One region of the Ruegeria sp. CI1 genome, then DNA from elsewhere that is predicted to be linked to it. Evidence: riboswitches for the same ligand, from Rfam matches in the RefSeq annotation. Region 1 holds a riboswitch; each other region holds the start of a gene.
What was found. Region 1 has a riboswitch for cobalamin ahead of ACR0LZ_RS17790 (CbtB domain-containing protein). Riboswitches for the same ligand answer to the same signal wherever they lie in the genome.

Region 2: linked by a shared signal. The riboswitch ahead of ACR0LZ_RS12580 (hypothetical protein) and the one ahead of ACR0LZ_RS17790 (CbtB domain-containing protein) in region 1 are both predicted to bind cobalamin.
Region 3: linked by a shared signal. The riboswitch ahead of bluB (5,6-dimethylbenzimidazole synthase) and the one ahead of ACR0LZ_RS17790 (CbtB domain-containing protein) in region 1 are both predicted to bind cobalamin.
Region 4: linked by a shared signal. The riboswitch ahead of ACR0LZ_RS03030 (ABC transporter substrate-binding protein) and the one ahead of ACR0LZ_RS17790 (CbtB domain-containing protein) in region 1 are both predicted to bind cobalamin.

What each region holds. Positions count from the first base shown of each region.
Region 1 covers NZ_JBQFQP010000016.1:72,617-76,917, forward strand. The annotation lists gene ACR0LZ_RS17770 (DUF302 domain-containing protein) at 1-25, opposite strand, end outside; gene ACR0LZ_RS17775 (DUF1636 family protein) at 173-532, shown strand; gene ACR0LZ_RS17780 (hypothetical protein) at 520-1,002, opposite strand; gene ACR0LZ_RS17785 (CbtA family protein) at 1,069-1,761, opposite strand; gene ACR0LZ_RS17790 (CbtB domain-containing protein) at 1,765-1,935, opposite strand; cobalamin riboswitch at 1,971-2,181, opposite strand; gene cobF (precorrin-6A synthase (deacetylating)) at 2,225-2,968, opposite strand; gene cobA (uroporphyrinogen-III C-methyltransferase) at 2,961-3,689, opposite strand; gene ACR0LZ_RS17805 (cobyrinic acid a,c-diamide synthase CobB) at 3,686-4,301, opposite strand, start outside.
Region 2 covers NZ_JBQFQP010000009.1:150,026-154,326, forward strand. The annotation lists gene ACR0LZ_RS12570 (DNA polymerase III subunit gamma/tau) at 1-1,227, opposite strand, end outside; gene ACR0LZ_RS12575 (protein-tyrosine phosphatase family protein) at 1,396-1,899, shown strand; gene ACR0LZ_RS12580 (hypothetical protein) at 1,938-2,342, opposite strand; cobalamin riboswitch at 2,432-2,637, opposite strand; gene ACR0LZ_RS12585 (TetR/AcrR family transcriptional regulator) at 2,701-3,276, opposite strand; gene ACR0LZ_RS12590 (alpha/beta hydrolase family protein) at 3,360-4,211, shown strand; RNA gene ffs (signal recognition particle sRNA small type) at 4,240-4,301, opposite strand, start outside.
Region 3 covers NZ_JBQFQP010000003.1:63,071-67,371, reverse strand. The annotation lists gene ACR0LZ_RS04100 (glycosyltransferase family 4 protein) at 1-212, shown strand, start outside; gene ACR0LZ_RS04095 (aspartate-semialdehyde dehydrogenase) at 325-1,347, shown strand; cobalamin riboswitch at 1,423-1,601, shown strand; gene bluB (5,6-dimethylbenzimidazole synthase) at 1,646-2,413, shown strand; gene ACR0LZ_RS04085 (carbonic anhydrase) at 2,458-3,108, opposite strand; gene ACR0LZ_RS04080 (hypothetical protein) at 3,259-3,648, shown strand; gene ACR0LZ_RS04075 (leucyl aminopeptidase family protein) at 3,711-4,301, shown strand, end outside.
Region 4 covers NZ_JBQFQP010000002.1:220,967-225,267, reverse strand. The annotation lists partial or broken gene ACR0LZ_RS03040 (ABC transporter ATP-binding protein) at 376-886, opposite strand; gene ACR0LZ_RS03035 (FecCD family ABC transporter permease) at 883-1,932, opposite strand; gene ACR0LZ_RS03030 (ABC transporter substrate-binding protein) at 1,929-2,939, opposite strand; cobalamin riboswitch at 3,089-3,281, opposite strand; gene ACR0LZ_RS03025 (Mur ligase family protein) at 3,324-4,301, opposite strand, start outside.

The DNA.
Region 1 (4,301 bases):
AAAGGATTGTCCACAGACGTTTCATCGTTCCAGCTCCGGTTGGTTTGACAAGACTGTGATGCCAGATTTTGCATATGTCCGGTGTCACAATCCCGTGTCCATCCGATCAAACCCGGCTTGCGCATGCAGGTCGAAACCCGCAATAACGGCCCGACGCAAGCATGGGCCATACATGACCACCCAACGTATTCGATTGCTGATCTGTTCCAGCTGCCTTGGAGTGCGGGATCGCGAGGCCGAGCGTGATGCCGTGACAGATGCGCTTGCAAAGGCCGGGCTTTCCGATCGGGTCGAACTTACGCAACACGCCTGTTTCAGCGCATGCGAGCAACCGGTTGCCCTGGGGTTGCAGGGGCAGGGACTGGCCTCGTATGTCTTTTCCGACCTTGATCCGGTCAAGGATGCTGACGACATCGCCGCCACTTGCCAGACTTATCTGGACAGCGCCTCGGGCTGGATCGAAGACGCCCGACCATGCGGGCGGCTTCGCCTGTGCCTGCGCGCGCGGATACCGGCGATTCAGTCGACCTGAACCGCGACCGAGGCGGCGACGGGCACGTCATCCACAGTCAGCTGGCTGTGATCGTTGGCGTTCAGAGAGACTTCGATCTCGACTTCGCCTTTGGGCAATTCGTCGATATGCATCCACTCGCCATAAAGGCGCGCCAGCTTGGCACCATTGACATAGACATGCGCATGGCCTTCGCCCGGCCTGTCCGCAAGCGAGGCATTTTCCGGGGAAAAGCGGAAATTCCGCGGAATGACATGCAGATTCCAACCGGCCATCGGATCTTTGGCAAGCATGACCTCAAGGCCCGGTGCGTCCGCGCCCGATGAAAAATTTACGGTTGTGGCATGATCATGTGAAACGGCTTCGCCGTGTTGGGCCGGGTCGCCGTGATCGTGGCCTTCAAATGTCACGCCATAACCCGCCGCCGTCACGAAACCTGCGCCAGCGCCAAAGATCAGGCCGATGCCGAAAAGTGCGAGAGATCGGAACATCTCGTATCCTTTTGATATAAATAATCCCGCCGGGCGTCTGGCCCGGCGGGATGCATCAGCAAACGATTACGCGTTGGCTTCGGCGCGTTTTCCTTCGGCCTGCCAGAAATATCCGGCAAACGTGCCCACCAGAGCCCAGGCGGCCATACCGACACCAAAGGCGCGCGCCGCGAACAGGGCGCCCAGTTCGGTCGGAACCGGGCCGGTAAAGCTGTCGGGTTCGGGGGCTCCGATCAGGTGCGGCGCCAAAAGCAGCACGGTCGCGATCAGGTAGCTGATCAGATTGCCACCGAACGCGATCAGCCACATGGCGACACCTGCCGCTGCCACGGTTCCGGTCCACCAGATCTGGCGCGCGGTGATGTTGGAATAGGCCACACCGGGCACCTCAGGCGCTAAGGACAGTCCGGGCGCGAAGTGGAAAGTGATGAAGCCCGCCAACCCCCACAGGATGCCGGTGCGGGCATTGACCTCATGGCCCATCCGTTCTGCCATCGACATCAGGGCCACCAGCACCAGCGCATAGCCGGTATAGGTCAGCATGGTGAACACGATGCTCAGCCCATCGCGCATCAGGTCGAACCCCGGCAGATCCGGATGTGCCGAAACGGCGGCTGCTCCGAAATGCACCAATTCGCCGGACTCGTAGAGTTCAGCGTGAAGCAGGACGGGCTGCACAAATACGAGCTGCAGCAGGGCGGTGATCAGCCCTGCTGCAGCGCCAGCGAACAACGCGCTGGTCAGAATGCGACTGAACATGGGTCAGTGGCAGGGGAAGCCGGTTGAGTGGCGCACATCATGAGCGGCGTCGTGCAGGGCGGATGCCTGAACATGGCCGGTCAGGGTGATGATCCCCAGACCCAGAACAACAGCAAACAGAGCCGGAAGGATGGCCGAACCGGCAGCAGATGCCTTGAGCGTTTTGGTCGTCATTTTAGTCCTCCTGAGCCGCCGCACCCGACGGCCGGTGTTTCGTTTCTTGCCTGGCAGGTCTCCTGGCTTGCGGGTCGGTGCCTCTGTTCGCCTTCCCCCCGGGACAGTTCCGGGAGTGGCTGGTTGAACAGAAGCTCACCGCTTACAGTCGCGGGGGCGGCTTTGGATTTGACCACCGGGATGGCCGCACCAAATTCCCTCTTAGCACCGGAATTCTCCGGCAGGACCAGACCCTTTCATTTAGCCGCGATGCAGTCGTTCGCGCAATTCCCATTTGCGACCCATTCGGTCATTTTTCGCGCCTGCGCAGCAAATAGATGTCCATGATCCAGCCATGATCGGCGCGTGCCCGGGCACGGGTTTCAAGAATCTTGTCCGCAACGTCCGCCAGAGGGCCTTTGACCAGGATTTCTTCCTTCATGCCCACATACGCGCCCCACCAAATGTCGAACGCCATCATATCAAGGCTTTGAAACGAGCATTCGCCGTCCAGCATGACCGCAACCTTGTCGGCACCGTCAGGCCAGCCCTCGTCCCGGATGCGGCGGCCGGTCGTGACGACATAGGGTGCGCCGATGTCGTTGATCGGAATCGCATGGGCGGCCGTCAGTGCCTGCAGCGCGGTGATGCCGGGAATCACCCGTGTGACCGGCTGCGGGTCCAGCCGCGACGCAATTCGCAGCGAACTGTCATAAAGCGATGGATCACCCCAGATCAGCAGCGCCACCTGCCGGGCCTGCGGAAACCCGGCGATCGTCTCCTGCCAGCGCAGGGCGATAGCGTCATGCCATTCGTCCACGCCGCGTAAATAGCCGTTATCGGCGCGGCGCCTGGGGATATCGAAATAGGCGATCTGAGGTGCCGCGTCCGCCACCTGCGCGATGATCTCCTCCCGCAGTCCAGCCAGATCGGCCTTGTTCTCGCCCTTGCGGGGGATCAGGATCAGGTCCGCCGCCCGTATCGCGTTTGCCCCCTGGAACGTGACGTGATCGGGATTGCCGGTGCCGATGCCAATCAGGTTCAGCTCATACATCCCCGAACTCCGCCAACGGGCCGTAAAGGATCAGGGCGGGGGCGGTGCCGACCTCTGATTTCAGTTGCTCCGCCAATGCTCCGATCGTTGCGCGTTGCAGTTTCTGGTCCGGCGTCGACACGGATTCGGCCATCAGCGCCGGGGTGTCGAGCGGCAGCCCGTGGACATTCAGCGCCTCGACCAGCAATGGAAACGTGCGCTTGCCCATGAAAACGACGGTGGTCGCGCCAGCATCGGCCAAGGCAGGTAAATTCAGATCCTGAGGCAGCTTGCCGCTGACATCATGGCCGGTGACGAACTGCACCCGCCGCGCCGTCAGCCTGCGGGTCAGCGGAATGCCCGCCGCCGCCGCCGCCGCGATGGCCGACGGGATGCCGGGAATGATCTCATAGTCGATACCGGCCTCGCGCAGGGCGACGATTTCCTCCTCCAACCGACCGAACAGACCACCATCACCGGATTTCAGCCGCACGACACGCTGTCCGGTCTGGGCATAATCGACCAGCAGACGGCTGACATGGTCCTGCTTGGGCGAGGGGCGACCGGCGCGTTTGCCGACACCGACCAGATCGGCATCCTCGCGCGCATGTTTCAGGATCGGACCGCTGCTCAGATCATCGAACAGCACCGCGTCGGCCTTGCCGAGCCGGTCCACCGCCTTGAGCGTCAAAAGTTCCGGGTCGCCGGGACCGGAGCCGATGAAAGAGACAAAGCCGCTCATGCCGAAGCCTCCGCAATCAGATGGAAAAAGGTGCCGGTAACGTTGCCGCGTACCGAGCCGGTTTGAGGGCCTTCGACCCCTTCAGCGTCAAAGACCTGCGCCAGTGGCGCGTCCGGTTGGTCGACAATCGACGAATAGTGAAACTCGTGCCCGCGCAACATTGCGCCCGCGCCATGTCCGGGTATCGGCGCAATCAGACGCGCCTTGCGGTATCCCAGATTGAACTTGCGTTTTTCATAGGACGTGACCAGACCCAACAGCCCGGCCATCTTGTGGCCTACCCCATCCTTGTCGATCAGTGCTTCGCCCAGGGCCATGTAACCGCCGCATTCACCGTGTACAGGCTTTGTCTCGGCATGTTTGCGCAGACCGGTCAGGAACGTGTCGGCTGTTGCCAGCTTGCCAGCATGCAATTCGGGATAACCACCCGGCAGCCAGACCAGATCGGCATCCGCCGCCGGCGCCTCATCCGCCAGCGGAGAAAACGGGAGGATTTCGGCCCCCGCCGCGCGCCAGCCTTCCAATAAATGCGGATAGGTAAAGGAAAACGCTTCGTCCCGTGCCAAAGCGATGCGCTGCGCCGGGGGGAATGGCAGCGCCGACGCCGAGGAC
Region 2 (4,301 bases), on a different contig from region 1:
CGACGTACTCCCGCCTGACAAGGGAACTCCTCCACCCGGGCCGTTCGGTGCCGGTGGCGCAGGCGCATCCTGCAGTCGCTTGATCAGTTCTTCCGGGCTGGGTAGATCGGCGACATGAGTCAGACGAATGATCGCCATCTCGGCGGCCATCATGGAATTAGGCGCACCAGAAACTTCCTCCAGCGCCTTCAGCAGCATCTGCCACATCCGCGTCAAAACGCGCATAGGCAGCGCCTGTGCCATTTGTATCCCTCGCGCGCGTTCGTCGGGCGAAACGGTCGGGTCTTCTGCTGCATCAGGCGTGATTTTGACAACAGAAACCCAATGGGTGATCTCGGCCAGATCTCGCAACACTGCCAATGGATCGGCGCCTTCGGCATATTGCGCACCCAGTTCGGTCAATGCCCCCGCCGCATCGCCCCGCAGGATCATGTCCATCAGGTCCAGAACCCGACCCCGGTCCGCCAGCCCCAACATTGCACGTACCTGATCCGCAGAGGTCTCCCCGGCGCCATGCGAGATCGCCTGATCCAGAAGCGAGGTCGCATCCCGGGCCGAACCTTCAGCTGCGCGGGTGATCAGAGCCAGTGCGTCGCCAGCGATCTGAGCTCCCTCCGATTCGGCGATCATGCGTAGCAGGCCGATCATATCTTCGGGTTCGATCCGACGCAGATCAAAGCGCTGGCAACGAGACAGAACTGTGACCGGAACCTTGCGAATTTCAGTTGTCGCGAAAATGAATTTCACGTGCGCCGGAGGTTCTTCAAGCGTCTTCAGCAGCGCGTTGAACGCGCTGGTCGACAACATGTGAACCTCGTCGATAATGTAAATCTTATACCGCGCGCTGGCAGCGCGGTAGCGGACGCTGTCGATGATCTCGCGAATGTCGCCAACACCGGTCCGGCTTGCTGCATCCATCTCCATCACGTCTACATGACGGCCTTCCATGATCGCAACGCAATGCTCGCACTGACCGCAAGGTTCAGTTGTCGGCTTTCCGTTTCCATCCGGCCCGATGCAGTTCATGCCCTTGGCGATGATCCGTGCGGTAGTGGTTTTACCCGTCCCGCGAATGCCGGTCATGATAAAAGCCTGCGCAATCCGGTCTGCTTCAAAGGCGTTTCTTAGTGTCCGCACCATCGAATCCTGGCCGACCAGATCGGCAAAGGTTTCGGGGCGATATTTTCGGGCAAGAACCTGATAGGGTGCGGGTGCGGTGTCGGTCATGTCTGCTCTGCCGGATTCGTCTTAAAACCGCAGCGTAGTGTGCCGCGATGCCCGCGTCCACAGCAGCAGGTCCGATTTTGGTTTGGATTGCTTGCAAGCCGGGGTAAAACACTCAGGCATCCATTGGAGAATGCAGATTTCAGCGTGTTGGTTGTGTGGGAGCTAATCGTGTCACAACTGGTGATATTTGGGCTGCAGGTGGGCGGAGGCACATTGGCTATCTGCCAGATGCCGGGTCGGAGCGGAGACTATCCTTCTGACCTCGACACCATTGCCGACTGGAAACCGGGCCTAGTGATTTCGATGACGACAGAGGTCGAAATGATCCAAGACGGCGCGCGCAGTTTCGGCTTGGATATTCAGGCGCGCGCCTGCCGATGGGTCCATTTGCCGATCGAAGATTTTGGTATTCCGCCCAGTCATGTCCAGGCGAAATGGGCCGAGACCAGTGCGTCTGCGCGGCAGGCACTTGCTGGCGGTGGTCGGATTTTGATCCACTGTCGTGGCGGTTGCGGAAGATCGGGAATGGCTGCGCTGAGGTTGATGGTCGAATGTGGTGAAAGACCTTCGGATGCGCTGAAACGGCTACGCGCCATTCGCCCCTGCGCCGTCGAAACCGAACCCCAAATGGATTGGGCGCTGAAAGGGCAGATGGTGGCAGACCGGCCCTGAGGCCGGACTGAGGGTTATGTTTTTGCGTTGGCGGTCTTTCAAAGTGGCGCGTGGCAGGCGGTTTCTGCCGCCTGATTGCCCTGCGGAACTGCTTCGAGGAACGCGCAGGGCATCTGCTTGATCCAACCCGAGGGAAAAACGGTCCGAGAAGAGTTCAATAGAGCGTCTTCAATCTGGTTCAGGCGTTCGCTATCCGCCTCGTCATTCACACCGCAGAATACTCGAATGCGAGAATGATCGGCGCGGAATCTGGCATCGCACCCAGTGGCACAATGTTCAAGTGCGCAGCTTCCGTCGATCTCGAAGTCATCTGCAGTCAATGGCTTTGCCGCAGATATCGCCTGTGCCAGTTTTTTACCCATTTGCGCCAATGCCGGGCAGGGTTTACCGGTTTTCTGGCACACTGTTGCCGTGAACAGGTGCTTGTCGGATTTCCAAATCATGTCGCGCCCTCCGCGCTGGTGACGAGGACAACGGACGGGAAGGACAGCAATCAGCTATCGGACCCTGTCCCGGACACCCCGCCCGAGTTCGAGTTTCAGTTCCGATGGCAGGTCTCCTGACTTGCGGGTCGCTGCTTTGCCGACCTTCCCGGCCCTTGGACCAGTGGCATTTCGGCTTCGCTCGCCGCCTACAGTTGCGGGGGCAGTCGCGGAATTGGTTCTGGAAGAACCGTACCGTGTTCCCTTTTCATTCCGACCGTGAACGCGGCCGGAAACCATCGCCTAATCGCTAGCGGGCGCACAATTCTGGGTCAAGACGAATCCTGCGGTTCAAGCACCTTTGTCGCGCCGGGCGGGTTTACTGAATTTGTTTAGACGTCGACATCTTGCTCAAGCGGCAAGGCACGTTTCTTAGGGTCTCCGAAGATCGCCTTGCCCGGGCCAACTGCCACCCGCCCTGGAGCAGTATGAACACAGTATCTGCCGCGAATTCTGGCTCGGCCACTCCAAGTCGCCTTGCGTGATGTGCGACTTCGGTTATCCAACCCTCGTACAAGTGATAGGCATGGTTGCGGAATATATTGTTGTCCGGCCCTTCGAACAAAGTAGCGGAAATCGGGCAGGTATCCCACTGACCTGATTTGTCGAAAAGTTTCGCTATCTTGTTGCAAAGAGTTGTGGCCCCGGACTGGAAATCTTCCGCAGGCTCAAATGACGCGGCAATAAGACCAAGCATCGCATCGGACGCCCAAGTAGCGGCCGCAAGCGCCAGATCGGCCTTTCCATTCGGGAAATGGTGATACAGCGATCCTTTGGGTGCGTCAGCCACGGAAAGAACTTCGTTCAGCCCGACCCCGTGATAGCCCGACCTCTGGAAAAGGTCGGCCGCAGCCCGAATCAGGCGCTCTTTTGTTGGCAAAGGACGTTCAGTCATTTGCGTGGATTATTGACAGCACTGGACCAATTGGTCCAGAGATCAGGACTAGACCGACCGGTCTAGGGGGCGCGGAGTTAAATATGCAGGACCAGGTGTCAGCTGAAGACCTTCTTATTCACTCGGGCGACTACCAACTGTCTGCCCGCCTCTTTCATGCGAAAGAAAAGCCAGAAGTTACGGTCGTGCTCAATGGGGCGACCGGTGTTCCGAGGGACTACTACAGACATTTCGCATCGTGGCTGGCCTTAGAACGCGGAATTGCTTGTCTGACGTACGATTACCGGGATTTCGGCCACTCTTTGACCGGCAACCTAAAGAAATCCAAGTCATCCATGACCGATTGGGCATTGGTCGACATGCCCGCGGCTCGGACGGAAATGCGTCGTCGGTTCCCAAATTCAAAGCTTTGGGTCATCGGGCATTCGATTGGCGGGATGCTCGGTCCTTTGCAGCCTGGCATCGAAGAAATCGACAGAATGATCTGTGTCTGTTCAGGGCTGGTACAACATCGCGATCACCCTTGGCCTTATCAAGCGCTCGCCAGAATGTTTTGGTTCGGGCATGTTCCGCTGCTGGTTAAGAGTTTGGGGTATTTGCCTGGGCGTCTTGTTGGGTTCGGAGCAGATCTACCTGCTCCGGTCTATTGGCAATGGCGAAAATGGTGCACATCCGCAAAAAGCTATCTGCCGGATGCCGGAACGACCTTACCGAAACCCGACTGGGAAAGAAGTGGCGCATCTGTGGATATGATTGCGTTTTCGGACGATCAGGTGATCCCGCCCAAATGCGTTTGGCGATTGGCCGAACTTTATGGGCAAGATGCGCGACGGCGTGAATTGACGCCTCAGGATTTTGGAGTGAAGCAAATTGGCCATCTGGGCGCGTTTGCGCGTAAGAATGCCGTTGTGTGGCCCGCACTCATCGCCGATTAGGTTGGTCTACGCTAGATGATTAGTGGGAAAGTGAGAGGTTGGACATCGACCCAAGCGGGACTCGTTGTGGCTGCTTCCTTCCGGACCTGA
Region 3 (4,301 bases), on a different contig from region 1:
CCGAAATCGTGACCGACCCGTCGCTGGGCCGCGTCGTGGCCCCGAACAACATTCAGGCGCTGGCCGGCGCGGCGGCGGAGATGCTGGCGGACCGCGATTCTCTGGCCCGGTCCGGAGTGGCGGCCCGCACCCATGTAGAGACGCATTTTGATATCGAGGGCGAAGCAAATGCGCTGGTCGAGGTCTATGAGGGCCTTCTGGCCGGGGGCTGAGACACAGCGCCACGCCTCAAATTGACGTCAGGGACGCAAATACGCCGCCTGCCCCCTTTCTTCTGCGACAAAGGGTGCTATGAACGCGCGTCCTTAACTCAGGAGACAAGACATGGGCTATCGCGTCGTCGTCGTCGGCGCCACGGGCAACGTGGGCCGCGAAATGCTGAACATCCTGGCCGAGCGCCAGTTCCCCGTGGACGAAATTGCCGCTTTGGCAAGCCGTCGTTCGCTGGGCACCGAAGTCAGCTTTGGCGACAAGACGATCAAGACCCAGGACTTGGCCACCTTTGACTTTACCGGCTGGGACATGGCGCTGTTTGCCGTGGGTTCGGCCGCGACCAAGGATTATGCGCCCAAGGCGGCGGCGGCGGGCTGTGTCGTGATCGACAACTCGTCGCTCTATCGCTATGACCCGGACATTCCGCTGATCGTGCCGGAAGTGAACCCGCAGGCGATCCACGACTATTCCAAGAAGAACATCATCGCGAACCCCAACTGCTCGACCGCGCAGATGGTGGTTGCGCTGAAGCCGCTGCATGACCGTGCCAGGATCAAACGCGTCGTGGTATCGACCTATCAGTCGGTGTCGGGCGCGGGCAAGGAAGGCATGGACGAGCTGTGGGATCAGACCAAGGCCGTCTACAACCCGATCACCGAGGTCGAGCCGAAGAAGTTCCAGAAGCAGATCGCCTTCAACGTCATTCCGCATATCGACGTCTTCATGGAGGATGGCTCGACCAAGGAAGAGTGGAAGATGGTCGCCGAAACCAAGAAAATCGTCGACCCCAAGATCAAGGTCACCGCGACCTGCGTCCGCGTTCCGGTCTTCGTGGGCCATTCCGAGGCGGTGAACATCGAGTTCGAGGAGTTCCTGGACGAAGACGAGGCGCGCGACATCCTGCGCGAGGCACCCGGCATCATGGTGATCGACAAGCGCGAGGCCGGTGGCTATGTCACCCCGGTGGAATGCGTCGGCGATTTCGCCACCTTCATCAGCCGCATTCGCCAGGATTCGACCATCGAGAACGGCATTAACCTGTGGTGCGTCAGCGACAACCTGCGCAAGGGCGCGGCGCTGAACGCGGTGCAGATCGCCGAGCTGCTGGGACGGGAAGTTCTGAAGAAGGGGTGAAGCTCCTTCGGATTGGGAATGTCAGGGGCGCGGAAACCGTGCCCCTTTTTCGTTGACCTGCCTGCGTGACCGACTAATGTCCGGCCACCTTTCGGTGCCCGCCCGTGCGGGAGAATCGGGAACGCGGTGCAAACCCGCGACGTGCCCAACGCTGTAAGGGGGACTGTGCGGACATGAACCACTGGCCTTGGCCGGGAAGGGGTTCGCGCGGGAAGATCCCGAGTCAGAAGACCGGCCGGAAGGGATGGCGCAGCCTGCGTGGACGGCGGGCGGCGCGGGACCATCCAAGGGGACTCCGATGGCCATTACCACCGAACCGGCGCTGATGGCGCCCGACGCTTTTGACAAGGCGAGCCGCGAAGCGGTTTATCGAACCATCCTCAACCGTCGCGACACCCGCGGGGATTTCCTGCCGGACCCGATACCCGAAGACCGGTTGAGCCGTGTCCTTTTGGCGGCGCATCACGCGCCATCGGTGGGATTCATGCAGCCGTGGGATTTCCTGATCCTGCAGGACCGTGATATGCGCCGGCAGGTGCATGAGCTGTTTGCCAAGGCCCATGCTGAGGCCGCGCTGATGTTCCCGGTCGAGCAGCGCGACACTTATCGCAAGCTCAAGCTGGAAGGTATCCTCGAGGCGCCGATCAACATCTGCATCACTTGCGACCGCAGCCGCTCCGGGCCGGTGGTGATCGGTCGCACTCATATACCGGTGATGGACATGTTCTCGTCGGTCTGTGCGGTACAGAATTTCTGGCTGGCGGCACGAGCCGAGGGGCTGGGGGTGGGCTGGGTGTCGATCCTTGACAATGGCGCGCTGAAAGAGGTGCTGAACCTGCCTGCCGAGGTTGTACCCGTCGCATATCTTTGTGTCGGGCTGGTCCGTGGTTTTCACGACAGGCCGGAACTTGAAAAGGCCGGTTGGCTGCCGCGCCGCGCGATCACCGACCACGTGCACTTTGGTCAATGGGGGCAAACCGGCGGTGATGCAGAGCTGACCGGGCGCTTGCGCGCGGACCAGGCATCAATCGCAGACGGAACGTTCCTGTCGCGGCGGCTGGGCTGATTTCCAGAAGCGGTTCGGGCGCCGAAGGTCGGCGCCCGGGTCACTCAGACCGGTTCGAACTTTCCTTTCGCAGGATCATAGCTCTGCAATCCGCCTGCGCCGATGTCGGTCCACAGGCCGTGAATGCTGAGGCTTTTGGCCTCGACGGCGGAGGCGACGAACGGGAAGGTCATCAGGTTTTCCAGCGAGGCCACCACGGCCTGTTTCTCGAACTGGCGGGCCTGTTCGATGTTGTCCTTGAGATCGGCAACCAGATCGTATTTCGGTTTCAGGATATCCATCCAGCGCCCGACGAAGCTTTCCTTGGCCTCAAGCTGTGGCGCCTGCCCCTTGCACATGTCGATACAGCCCTGAACGCCACCGCATTGCGAATGGCCCAGCACGATCAGATGCGCGACCTTCAGCGCGGTGACCGCATATTCGATGGCCGCGCTGGTGCCGTGGTGATCGCCATCGGGCGCATAGGGCGGTACCAGATTGGCAATGTTGCGGTGGATAAAGAATTCGCCCTGATCGGCGCCGAAGATAGATGTGACGTGCACCCGGCTGTCGCAGCAGGAGATCACCATGGCGCGCGGATGCTGCCCTTCGTTGGCCAATGTGCGGTACCAGGCCTCGTTCTCGGCATAGGTCGTGGCTTTCCAGCCATGGTAGCGCTTGACCAGATAATTCGGCAGAGGTTTAGCGAAGTCCATTCCAGTAAATCCCCAAGGTTTTCTGTGCTGCAGCGTGATCTAATCCGAATTGAAACAAAATTCGAGACATTATCCACTTTTGCCGAAACCTTTTGCCAACCACTGTGGCGCGAGGATGCGACCGTGCCGTGGGGGTGCGACTTTATTGGGGTGAACGTGGTGGAGAAAGTGATCACACTCGTTCAGAGGGAAACCGTGCGACTGGATCCGGACCCTCTGGGAAATCTTTACGATCAGCTGGGCGATTCGGGCGCCGAGGATGTGGTATGCCGCGCCATCGAAGAGCTGGCCCTGCGGCTGTCGCGATGCGAACTCATGTGGCGACAACGGGATTGGCTGGGTCTGCGCAAGGCCGCACGCTCGCTGGTGGCGATTGCCGAACAGGTCGGCATGACGGCGCTGACCCGCGTGGCGGGAGATGTGTCAGAAGCCGTGGATGCCGGAGACCACGTCGCCGCCAGCGCCACGCTGTTCCGCCTGATCCGGGTCGGCGAGCAGTCGTTGGTTGCGGTTTGGGACCAACGGCATCTTTCGATCTGAAATGGCTTGCAGGCGCCCCGGCGCAAGGTAGTCTGGCCGCACCTCAACCAAGCGAGCCGTTCATGCCCCTGTCTTTTGCCCCTCCCTCCGACGACGCCCTGCACCTGCATGTAATTGAACAGGCCGCGCTTGATGCCTGGCTGGATGCGCAGGGCAGCGAGGTTCGGGGTTGGGTAGCGTCCAACGGGTTCACCGGCGCACTGGGACAGGCGCTGTTGGTGCCGGGCCGCGAAGGCGCGGTGCGATTTGCGCTGGCCGGGTACGGCGACGCGACCAAGCGCGCGCGCAAGCGGTTTCCGCTGGCCGCCGCCGCCGAAAAGCTGCCCAAAGGCAGTTATCGGATCGTCTCGGGGCTGGCCGATCAGGATACCGCCAACGAGGCGCTTGGATGGCTGCTGACCGGATACGCCTTTGACCGTTATGCCGCGCAATCGCCGGCCAAGGCCACGCTTGTCGCCCCCGAAGGCGTTGACGCCACCCGGATCGAGGCCATTGCCAATGCCGAAACCCTGATCCGCGATCTGATCAACACCCCGGCATCCGACATGGGGCCGGACCACCTGCAATCAGCGGCCGAGGGGCTGGCGGCCGAGTTCGGGGCGCGGTGCGAGACCATCATCGGCGACGACCTGTTGGCCCGGAATTTTCCCATG
Region 4 (4,301 bases), on a different contig from region 1:
CCGCCCACTTCTTCTAGCATGACACAACCTATACGAGAGAAAGGTCGCAGAGTCAAGAGTTTTCGCAACAGCTGCAACGGGTTGCGTACGACGCGGGTTAAGGAAACACTAACGGCAGCCCCGGTCACGGCAAATGATAGGACAGGAACCTCTCCGTCCCCTCGCCATTGTGGCTCCATCTCGCCCGCACCCCGAAAACCTCGGAAACCGTCTCCAGGGACAGCGCTTCGGCGGGCGCGCCAAAGGCGACCAGCCGCCCCCCGGACAGTACCGCCACCCTGTCACAGGTCATCGCCTGGTTCAGATCGTGCAGCGCCATCACTGTCGTCACTTTAAGCGCGCGGACACAGCTCAGGATCGACAGCTGGTGGTGAATGTCCAGATGGTTGGTCGGCTCATCCAGCAGCAGCAGCCCCGGCTGCTGCGCCAGCGCGCGGGCAATATGCAGCCGCTGGCGCTCTCCACCCGACAGGGTTGCCCACTCCCTGTGCGCCATCCCGGCCATGTCCACGGTCCGCAGCGCCTTGTCGACCTGCCACGTGTCTTCCGCCTGCCAAGGCCGCAGCGCCGACAACCACGGCGTGCGGCCCAGCTCCACCACCGACCGCGCACTCACCCGCTCGGTCGTGTCGGCCTGTTGCTCGACAATGGCGACACGCCGGGCGATCTGCCGCCGCCCAAGCGCCGACAGGGGATCACCGGCCAACTCGACCTGCCCCGAACTCGGGCGCACCAATCCCGCCAGCAGGCGCATCAGGGTCGACTTGCCCGACCCGTTGGGACCGACCAGCGCCAGCGTCTCACCGGGGTCCACGTCAAAGGACACACCTGACAACAGGCGCTTGCCGCGCACGGCGTAACTCAGGTCTCGGGCCTCGATCCTCATCGCGCGCTCCTTTGTCCGCGCACCAGAATGACGGCAAAGGCTGGCGCACCTATCAACGCAGTCACCACCCCGATGGGCAGGACCTGACCGGGGATGATGATGCGCGACACGATATCCGCTCCAATCAGGAACACGGCACCGATCAGGGCGGCGGTCGGGATCAGGCGGCGATGCCCCGGCCCCACCAGAAATCGCGCGGCATGCGGGATCACCAGCCCGACAAAGCCGATGGACCCCACGATCGATACCATGACCGCCGTCGTCAGCGCGGTGGCAAGGATCAGCACCGCCTGAACCCGCCGGACGGGTATGCCCAGTGACGCCGCGGAATCCGAACCAAAGGTAAAGGCATCCAGCGCGCGGGCGTGAAAACGGCAGATCAGCCAGCCGGCAAAAGCCACAGGTATCGCAAGATACACATCCGGCCAGCGCACCCCGCTCAGGTTGCCCATCAGCCAGAACATGATTCCGCGCGCCTGATCGGCATTTGCGGATTTGGCGATGATGAAGGCCGTCATCGCGTTGAACAGCTGCGATCCCGCAATCCCCGCCAGAACGATCTGCGCCGTTGCCGCCCGTCCGCCACCCGCACCCGCCGCACGGGCCAGGATGGCAACGAACCCAAAAGCCAGCAGCGCACCGTTGAACGCGCCAAAGGACAGCGACAACGCGCCGCCGCCCAATCCGGCGATGGTCACCGCCACCGCCCCGGTCGAGGCCCCGGCAGAGATGCCCAGAATATACGGATCGGCCAGCGCGTTGCGCAGCAGCGCCTGCAGCACCACACCCGCCACGGCCAGTCCCGCGCCGCAGGCCGCGGCGACCAGCGCCCGTGGCAACCGGTAACTCCACACGATCCCCTGATCGATCGGATCGACGGCCAGACCCGCCCCGGCCAGCTTGTTGGCCAGCACTGAAAACACGAGCTCGGGCGCAAGCGCGGTTTCCCCGATCATCGCGCCCGCCAGAACCGCCGCAACCAGCACCGGCACGGCAAGGCACACGGCCCCCAGTACGTGCCGGGCGATTGCGGCGATCTCGCTCACTGGCTGTTACCGCCGCTGCTCAACTCCTCGGCCAGATCCTCCAGCGCCGGAATTGCGCGTATGGTGGCGTCCATGGCCTGCGCGTCCATGATGACGATGCGGTCGTTCCTGACCGCATCCATCCGGCTGGCCACCGGGTCGTTGCGCAGAAACTCCAGCTTTTTCTCATAGTCATCGGCGGCAAAGCGGCGACGGTCCATCTTGGCGATCACGATGACAGTCGGATTGGCCTTGGCAATGGTTTCCCAGCCCACCGTCGGCCATTCCTCATCCGTTTCGATGACGTTGCGGATGCCCAGCGCGTTCATCATATATCCCGGCGCGCCTTTCTGCCCGGCCACGAACGGATCGCTTTCCATCTCCGGGGACGAGAACCAGAACACGGCGGACACGTCGTCAAGTTCCACCGCCTTCGCCCTGGCAATGGCTGCGGCCTCGCGCGCCCTGTAGTCCGCCACCAGTTCCGCACCCTTCTCGGACGCCCCAAAGACAGCGGCCAGTTCCTCGATCCCCTGATACAGCGTATCGGTCGAGAACATCTCGATCCGCGTCCCGTCACTGCCGACCGAGTTGTCCTTGCCGACGCAATCGGCAGGCATCACATAGGTCGGAATGCCCAGTTCGTGAAACTGTTCTCGCGTGGCAACGATGCCTTCGGGGCCGACATGCCATTCATATTGCGCCGCCACCAGACCGGGCCGCCTGGCAACCACGCTTTCAAAGCTGGGGTCGTTGTCGGCCAGACGCTCCACCTTGGCGTTCACCTCGGCAAATTCAGGCAGAACCTCGTTGAACCAGACCGAGGTTCCCAGAACCTGCTCGCCCAGCCCCAGCGCATAAAGCACCTCGGTCGCGGCCTGACCGACCGTGACCGCCGACGCCACTGGCGCCTCGAACGTCACCGAATGGCCGCAGTTTTCGATGGTCAGCGGAAAATCTTCGCTGGCGGCCACACTTGCCGCCGACAGAGACAGGGAAAGGCCCACAAGGCCGGTACGCAAAACCATGATGATCGATCTCCATATGTCAATGACCGGAGAACGGGTGAAAGGGCATTGACCAAAGCGACAGTCGCATTTCGCCTTCTGTCGGTGCAGGGCGGCGCACGGCCCCCGGCAGGATCCTTTGGCAACCTCCCCGGACAACCCCGTCCGGTGTGTTTCGGTTTTTACCGGCAGGTCTCCTGACTGACGGGTCGTCGCCTGTCCTGTCTTCCCAGACCTGAAAGGCCCAGTGACACGAACGGACAGCGCTCGCCGCCTACAGTTGCGGGGGCAGTTCCGGTTGATGCCGCGCGGCACCTCGGATTCCCTCTTAGCCCTTTCGGGACCGGTACCGCGCGCTTAGTGCAATCCTTACGGTGCGGCAAGAAAATTCTGCGCGCGCCCGGGCTAGCTCTGCAAAAGGTTCAGCACCGCATCGCGCTCTGACAGAACCAGCAACAGCGCCAGATCACCGGGCTCGACCCGATCCAGGATCATCCTGCTGGCCTCGACCGGCGAGGCCGCGCGCAGAACCTGATCCTCCCGCAGCCCGCATTCCGTGGCGGTCTGCCGGATCAGTGCCGGAATCTCGCCCAGCTCACGCCCCCGCAGATACCCTTCCAACTCGGCAGCGACCACCACATCCGGTTGAAACCCCAGCGCCGTTCTGGTGACCTCCCGGATATCCTGGTCCGACCGATCGCCCGCATGGCTCAGCACGATGAAGCGCCGCTTTGCCGACAGCCCGCCCAGCGCCTCGCACACGGCCGCAATCGAATGTGGATTGTGGGCAAAATCGACAAACACCCGCGCGCCGTTAAAGGCGAACTCGTTGCACCGGCCCGGATTGTCACGGGCATCGGGCCTGAACCCGGCCAGCCCGGCGCGAATGGCCTCAACCGGGATCTCCATCGCACGCGCAAGGCACAGCGCCGCCATCGCGTTCAGGATGTTATAGCGCGCCGCACCCCCCATGGTCAGCGGCACATCGCGAACCGATTGAATGACCTGCTCGGCCTGCCCATCGAAGAACACGATCTCTTCTCCACGCAGGAACGAACAGCACTCTCCCCGCTCGCGGGCGCGGCGGATCAGATCGTTTTCCGGGTCCAGCGAGAACCACCAGATCACACCCGGCGTGGTTTCCGCCTCGTCCCGCACAAAGGGATCATCCGCGTTCAGGACCAGAACACCGCCCTTCTTCAGGGCGCGGCGCACGGCAAACTTCGCCTGCGCCAGTTCCGGCACCGTGTTGACGCCGTACTGGCCCAGATGATCGTTGGCCACATTCGTCACCACCGCGGCCGAGGCCGCGCGGGTCGGCAGCCCCCGGCGCAGGATGCCGCCGCGCGCCACCTCAAGACAGGCGATCTCAAGCCGACGGTC